Regions from separate parts of the Streptomyces sp. NPDC041200 genome, predicted to be linked through region 2. Evidence: riboswitches for the same ligand, from Rfam matches in the RefSeq annotation. Region 2 holds a riboswitch; the other holds the start of a gene.
What was found. A riboswitch is a leader RNA that binds a small molecule or an ion and turns the genes downstream of it on or off. The one in region 2 is predicted to bind S-adenosylmethionine.

Region 1: it holds a riboswitch for S-adenosylmethionine, as region 2 does, so the genes downstream of both, ACZ6CL_RS10270 (aminotransferase class V-fold PLP-dependent enzyme) here and thrC (threonine synthase) in region 2, are expected to answer to the same signal.

The regions. Positions count from the first base shown of each region.
Region 1 covers NZ_JBVIZF010000003.1:133,582-136,977, reverse strand. The annotation lists gene trpD (anthranilate phosphoribosyltransferase) at 1-529, shown strand, start outside; SAM riboswitch class IV at 834-951, shown strand; gene ACZ6CL_RS10270 (aminotransferase class V-fold PLP-dependent enzyme) at 1,115-2,476, shown strand; gene ACZ6CL_RS10265 (Lrp/AsnC family transcriptional regulator) at 2,498-2,779, opposite strand; gene ACZ6CL_RS10260 (rhomboid family intramembrane serine protease) at 2,776-3,396, opposite strand, start outside.
Region 2 covers NZ_JBVIZF010000002.1:684,034-687,429, forward strand. The annotation lists gene ACZ6CL_RS08330 (alpha,alpha-trehalose-phosphate synthase (UDP-forming)) at 1-63, opposite strand, end outside; gene ACZ6CL_RS08335 (glucosyl-3-phosphoglycerate synthase) at 136-1,083, opposite strand; SAM riboswitch class I at 1,271-1,412, shown strand; gene thrC (threonine synthase) at 1,430-2,719, shown strand; gene ACZ6CL_RS08345 (MoaD/ThiS family protein) at 2,716-2,991, shown strand.

The sequences.
Region 1 (3,396 bases), on a different contig from region 2:
GGGCATCGCCACCCCGTTCAACTTCCTCGGCCCGCTCACCAACCCGGCCCGGGTCCCCTGCCAGGTCACCGGCGTCGCCGACGCCCGGATGGCGCCGATCATGGCCGGGGTGCTGGCCGAGCGCGGCTCCTCGGCGCTGGTCTTCCGCGGCGACGACGGCCTGGACGAACTGACCGTGACCGCGACCTCCCAGGTGTGGGTCGTACGGGACGGCACGGTCAGCCGGGAGACCTTCGACCCGCGCGACATCGGCTTCGACCTGTCCCCGGTGGAGTCCCTGCGCGGCGCCGACGCCTCCCACAACGCGGATGTGGCCCGCCGCCTGCTGGCGGGCGAGACGGGCCCGGTGCGGGACGCCGTCCTGCTGAACTCGGCCGCCGCCCTGGCGGCTCTGGGCTGGTCTGCCGAGCCGGTGGGCACCCCCCTGAACGATCGCATCGCGGCGGGCGTCACCCGAGCCGCCGAGTCGATCGACTCGGGCGCGGCGAGGGAGGCCCTGGAGCGCTGGGTGCGGGCGAGCAACGCGTAGCGGCCGCCCGGGGTTCCGTCGCCGGGTGCGGCCCGGTGGCCGGGTTGTGCCCACCCGTCCCTCCCCCAGCTAACGCTGGAAGGTGCCCCCTCCGCGGAACGATGGCCCACAACCAGGTCGCTCCACCCAGCCCTCGTGCCCGCTCCCCAGCCCCTCCGGGCAGTACCATCCAGCCCTCCGGCGTTCGAGGAGCGGGGGTGCAGGGGGGCGGAGCCCCCGCAACGGGGCCCGGGGGCGGAGCCCCCGCAGTCCAGCATGCGGACGCGCGCTGGGCGTCGCGCGTCCGCATGGCATAATCCCCGCAGGTCACGAGCGACAGCGACTTCGGCCCCGGCCCGCTGTCCGGCAACCCTCCGTCCGTGGCGGGGTGCCCCGGGTGATGACCAGGCCGCACGCAGCGAGGCGTGCGGCAAGCGCGGACCCCTCGCACTAGGGGTCCTGGTGGTCGAGGGAGTCTTTCCGTGACGCAGCGAATGCGCTAGGGCCGCAGCGCCCCGTTTTCCCCCCTGCTCCGCGCGGAGCCCACCGTGCACCGTGCGTTGAGCGAGTTTCCGCATGCTCGCAAACCCCTCGGGAGAATTCGCCATGTCCGCATGCCCTTCTGCAGTCGAGACCCCCGCCCTGCTCCCCGTCCTCGGCAGTGATGTCACCGTGCCCCTGGTCACCGGCGGCGAGGTCACCTACGCCGCGCTCGACTACGCCGCCAGCGCGCCCGCCCTGCGCAGGGTGTGGGACGACGTCGCCGCCTACGCCCCGTACTACGGGAGCGTCCACCGCGGGGCGGGTTATCTGTCGCAGTTGTCGACGGACCTCTTCGAGACCAGCCGCAAGGAGGTCGCGGCGTTTCTGGGGTGCCGGGAGGACGACCAGGTGGTCTTCACCCGCTCGACCACCGATTCGCTCAACCTGCTGGCCGCCGCGCTGCCCACCGGCACGGAGGTGTTCGTGTTCGAGACCGAGCACCACGCCTCGCTGCTGCCGTGGGAGCGGCGGGAGGACACCCGGGTGACCTACCTGAGCGCGCCGCGCTCGCCGCGGCAGGCCGTGGAGGCGCTGGAGAAGGCGCTGGCGGGCCGGGACGGCGGCCCGGCGCTGGTGTGCGTGACGGGCGCGTCGAACGTGACGGGCGAGCTGTGGCCCGTACGGGACCTGGCCGCGGCGGCCCGCGCGCGGGGCGCCCGTATCGTCCTGGACGCCGCGCAGCTGGCCCCGCACCACCCGGTGGACATCGCGGAGTCGGACGTCGACTGGGTGGCGTTCTCGGGGCACAAGCTGTACGCGCCGTTCGGGGCGGGCGTCCTGGCGGGCCGGGCCGACTGGCTGCGCGAGGCGAGCCCGTACCTGGCGGGCGGCGGCGCGAGCCGTAAGGTCGCGCGGCGGGACGACGGCGGGGTGGACGTCGAGTGGCACACCACCGCGGCGCGCCACGAGGCCGGTTCGCCGAACGTGATCGGGGTCTACGCTATCGCCTCGGCCTGCAAGGCGCTGTCCGAGGCCGGATTCGACGGCCTGGTCGCGCGGGAGCGGCAGCTGATCGCGAAGGTGCGGGAGGGGCTGGCGGAGGTGGATCAGGTGCGGCTGCTGTCGCTGTTCGGCGACGACGCGCCGCGCGTGGGGGTGCTGTCGTTCGTGGTGGACGGCTGGAACAGCTCGCACTTCGCGGCGGCGCTGTCCGCCGAGTACGGAATCGGCGTCCGCGACGGGCTGTTCTGCGCGCACCCGCTGCTGCGGACCCTGCTGGACAGCGAGCCCGACGAGCCGGGGGAGTGCGGCGCGCCCGAGGCCGCCCCGGGCGAGCGCTCGCTGAACGCGATCCGGGTCAGCTTCGGCGCGGGCACGCCGGACGAGCACGTGGAGCGCTTCGTCCGGGCCGTGAAGGAACTGGTCCGGGACGGCGCGCGGTGGGACTACCGCACGGAGGACGGCCGCTGCGTCCCGGTGTCCTAGGAGGGCCGGAGGACCGGAGGGCTAGCTGTCGAGGCCGATGGCGAAGGCCGCTTCCAGGTCGTGCTGGGAGTAGGTGCGGAACGCGATGTGCGTCTCCGTGGAGGCCACACCGGGGACCTTGGAGATCTGGCCCGGGATGATGTCCGCGAGGTCGTCGTGCTGGGCCACCCGCACCATGGCGATCAGATCGTGCGCCCCGGTGACCGAGTAGACCTCGCTCACGCCCTCGATCGCGGCGATCTTCTCGGCGATCTCCGGGATCCGGTCCACGCTGGTCTTGATGAGCACGATCGAAGTGATCACGGCTGGCTTTCTCCCTCGCTGGGCCTCGCTGCGCCGCCCACTCTATCCGGCCGCCCGAAGCGGGCCCACGCGTAGAGAAAACCGAGGGTGAAGCCCACGAGGTGGGCGAGGTAGGCCACCCCGGGGCGGGCGTCGGCCTGACGGGCGGCGAGCCACTGGAGGGTGACCCAGAAGATCAGTACGACCCAGGCGGGAAAGCGCAGCGGGAGGAAGAACAGGAACGGGAACAGGCTGGTCACCCGGGCGCGCGGAAAGAGCCAGAGGAAGGCGCCGAGGACGCCGGAGATGGCGCCGGAGGCGCCGACCAGCGTCTGCGGGGAGGAGGCATGGGCAACGGCGTAGCCGAGGAGGGCGAGATAGCCGGTGCCGATGTAGAAGAGCGCGAAGTGTATACGCCCCATGCGCTCCTCGGCCATGGCCCCGAAGACGTAGAGAAACAGCATGTTGCCGAGGAGATGCAGCCAGTTGCCGTGGACGAAGAGCGCGGTCAGCGGGGTCAGCGGCTCGGCGGGGGTGCCGCTCCACAGGGCGCTGGGGACGACTCCCCAGCGCTCGAAGTACGAGGTCTGGGCCTGGAGAAGGTCCCCGCCGGAGCCGTAGCGGGGGTCGAGCCCGGA
Region 2 (3,396 bases):
CGCGTACGAGACCGGGCCGCGGTTGGACGCGACGAGGATCGGTGCGCTGCGTTCAACGGCCATGTCGCGAGCCTAGCCATCGGGCACCGCGCGCAAACGTACGTACGGTTTCTTGCCCCGGAAGAGTCGGCACGATCAGGCGGCGCGCCGCTCCGCGTACTCCGGGATCTCGATCATCGGCGGCCGCTCCTCCGTGTCCACCGCCGTGGTCCGCGCCTCGAAGCCGTTCTCGCCGCGCTCGAACTGGGTCAGCCTCGGCCGCACCAGATGGCCGCGGGCCAGCCGCAGCTGGGCGGTGCGGTAGATCGCCGCGGCCATCCGGCCGAGCGCCTTGCCGTCCTGGTGCCGGTGTTTGCGCACACCGATGTCGACCTGGGCGAGGGCGTCGAGCCCGACCGTGTGCAGCGCGTCGACGAGCAAGCCCAGCTCGACCCCGTACCCGACGGGGAACGGCAGCCGCTCCAGCAGCGAGCGCCGCGCCGCGTACTCGCCGCCGAGCGGCTGGACGAATCCGGCGAGCTGCGGCCAGTGCAGGTTCAGCAGCGGCCGGGCGACCAGCTCGGTGACCCGCCCGCCCTGGCCCGCCGTATCCCGTAGCGGACGGTCGTACATGCCCTTGACCAGCTGCACCCCGGGGTCGGTGAGCAGCGGCCCGACGATCCCGGAGACGAAGCGCGCGTCGAATTCGCGCAGGTCGGCGTCGATGAAGCAGACGACGTCGCCGCTGGTCGCCAGCAGCGACCGCCACAGCACCTCGCCCTTGCCGGGCAGCGCGGGCAGCCGGGGCAGCAGCGCGTCGCGGTGCGCCACCCGCGCCCCGGCCGCCGCGGCGACCTCGGCGGTGCGGTCGGTGGAGCCGGAGTCCAGCACCACCAGCTCGTCGACGAGCGGCACGGCCTCGGTCATCAGATCGCGGCGGATCGCGGCGGCGATCTCGCCGACGGTCGCCTCCTCGTTCAGCGCGGGCAGCACCACGCTGACGCTCGTCGCCGTGTCGCGCTTCGCGGCCAGCAGGCGGTCCAGCGGACGGTCGTCGGCCGACCAGGAGCGGTGCTCCAGCCAGCGCTCCACCTCATCCAGCACCTGTTTCGTCTCCCTGCTGTGATCGCCAGTGATATCGCTCGGAGTGATCGTTGTGATCCATCTCGCGGTTCGGACGGCTGGCTCAACCCTCCGGGCCGTCGGTTACAGTCTTGAACAGCGCACATGACCTTCGTATGTCGGGGGCACCGTGCGGACAAACGCCCCGGGTTCGGCCCGGCGGCCATACCGCTCATCCAGAGGGGCAGAGGGAACGGCCCGTTGAAGCCCCGGCAACCCTCCAGCTGGTCTCGCGTCCTGTAGCGAGGCTCCCAGCTCGGGAAGGTGCCAATTCCGTCTCGTGGCGAAATGCGTCCCGAGGAAGATGAGGAGAAAGGGCCTCGCCTCCATGGCTGTGCAATCTGTCGAAAGCTCAACCACTTCCGCTGCCTCCGCTTTCGGCCCCGCCGTCGCCCTGTCCTGCCGCGAGTGCGGTGAGCGCTTCGACCTCGGCCCGATCTTCGCGTGCGGGTCCTGTTTCGGGCCGCTCGAGGTGGCGTACGAGCTGCCCAGCGGCGACCCAGAGGGGCTGCGGAAGCAGATCGAGGCCGGTCCGGACAACATCTGGCGCTACGCGCCGCTGCTGCCCGTCCCCGCGGACGTGGCCACACTCCCCAGTCTGAGCCCGGGCTTCACCCAGCTGGTCAAGGCCGACCGACTCGCCCGTGAGCTGGGCGTCACCGGCGAGCTGCACGTCAAGGACGACTCCGGCAACCCGACCCACTCCTTCAAGGACCGGGTCGTCGCCATCGCCGTCCAGGCGGCCCGCACCTTCGGCTTCACCACCCTGTCCTGCTCCTCCACCGGCAACCTGGCCGGCGCGGTGGGCGCCGCGGCCGCGCGTTCCGGCTTCCGCTCGTGCGTCTTCATCCCGCACGACCTGGAGGCGGGCAAGGTCGTCATGGCCGCCGTCTACGGCGGTGAGCTGGTCGGCATCGAGGGCACGTACGACGACGTCAACCGCTTCTGCAGCGAGCTGATCGGCGACCCCGTGGGCGAGGGCTGGGGCTTCGTCAACGTCAACCTGCGGCCGTACTACGGCGAGGGCAGCAAGACCCTGGCGTACGAGATCTGTGAGCAGCTCGGCTGGCGGCTGCCGGACCAGATCGTCATCCCGATCGCCTCCGGCTCCCAGCTCACCAAGATCGACAAGGGGCTCAAGGAGCTGATCAAGCTCGGTCTGGTCGAGGACAAGCCGTACAAGATCTTCGGCGCCCAGGCCGAGGGCTGCTCCCCGGTCTCCGCCGCCTTCAAGGCGGGCCACGACGTGGTGCGCCCCCAGAAGCCGAACACCATCGCCAAGTCGCTGGCCATCGGCAACCCGGCGGACGGCCCGTACGTCCTCGACATCGCGCGCCGCACCGGCGGGGCGGTCGAGGATGTCACCGACGAGCAGGTGGTCGACGCGATCAAGCTGCTCGCCCGCACCGAGGGGATCTTCGCGGAGACCGCGGGCGGCGTGACCGTCGGCGTGACCAAGAAGCTGATCGAGGACGGTCTGCTCGACCCGTCCCTGACGACCGTCGTCCTCAACACCGGCGACGGCCTCAAGACCCTCGACGCGGTGGCTCCCACCACGGGCCCCTCCGCCATCATCCGCCCCACCCTTGACTCGTTCCGAGAGGCAGGCCTCGCATGAGCGTCAACGTCCGAATCCCGACCATCCTGCGTACCTACACCGGCGGCCAGGCCGAGGTCAGTGCCGAGGGCGCGACCCTCTCCGAGGTTCTGTCGGACCTGGAGAAGAACCACACGGGCATCGCGGCCCGCGTCCTGGACGACACCGGCAAGCTGCGCCGCTTCGTGAACGTCTACGTCAACGACGACGACGTGCGCTTCGCCGAGGGCCTGGACACGGCCACGCCGGACGGCGCCGGGGTGTCGATCATCCCCGCGGTCGCGGGTGGCTAACCCCGCGGTCGCGGGTGCCTGACCCTGCGGCCAGGGGTGTCTGACCCTGCGGTCAGGGGTGTCTGACCCCGCGGTCAGGGGTGTCTGCTGACGGCCCATCACCCCTCTCACCTCTGTAAATCGCCCCGTCCGGGAACAAACGGACGGGGCGATTCCGCGTTTCGAATCGCGATAGAGTTGCCCCGCTTCCCCAATGGGCCCCGGGTTACTCATCCGCCTCGGCGCCGGAACCGCATATGAGAACTCGTCAACTTGTGCGCAAAGTGTGTGCGCGATTTGTCGGGTTGGTACCCTATGTCCCGCCGGGTTTGCCCGAGCTTCACAGGAATTCTCCACTTTTTACCGATCGGCCGTGCCCAGAATTCTCGTCCAATTGACCTGTTGCAGAGGGCGTTGGGACGGATA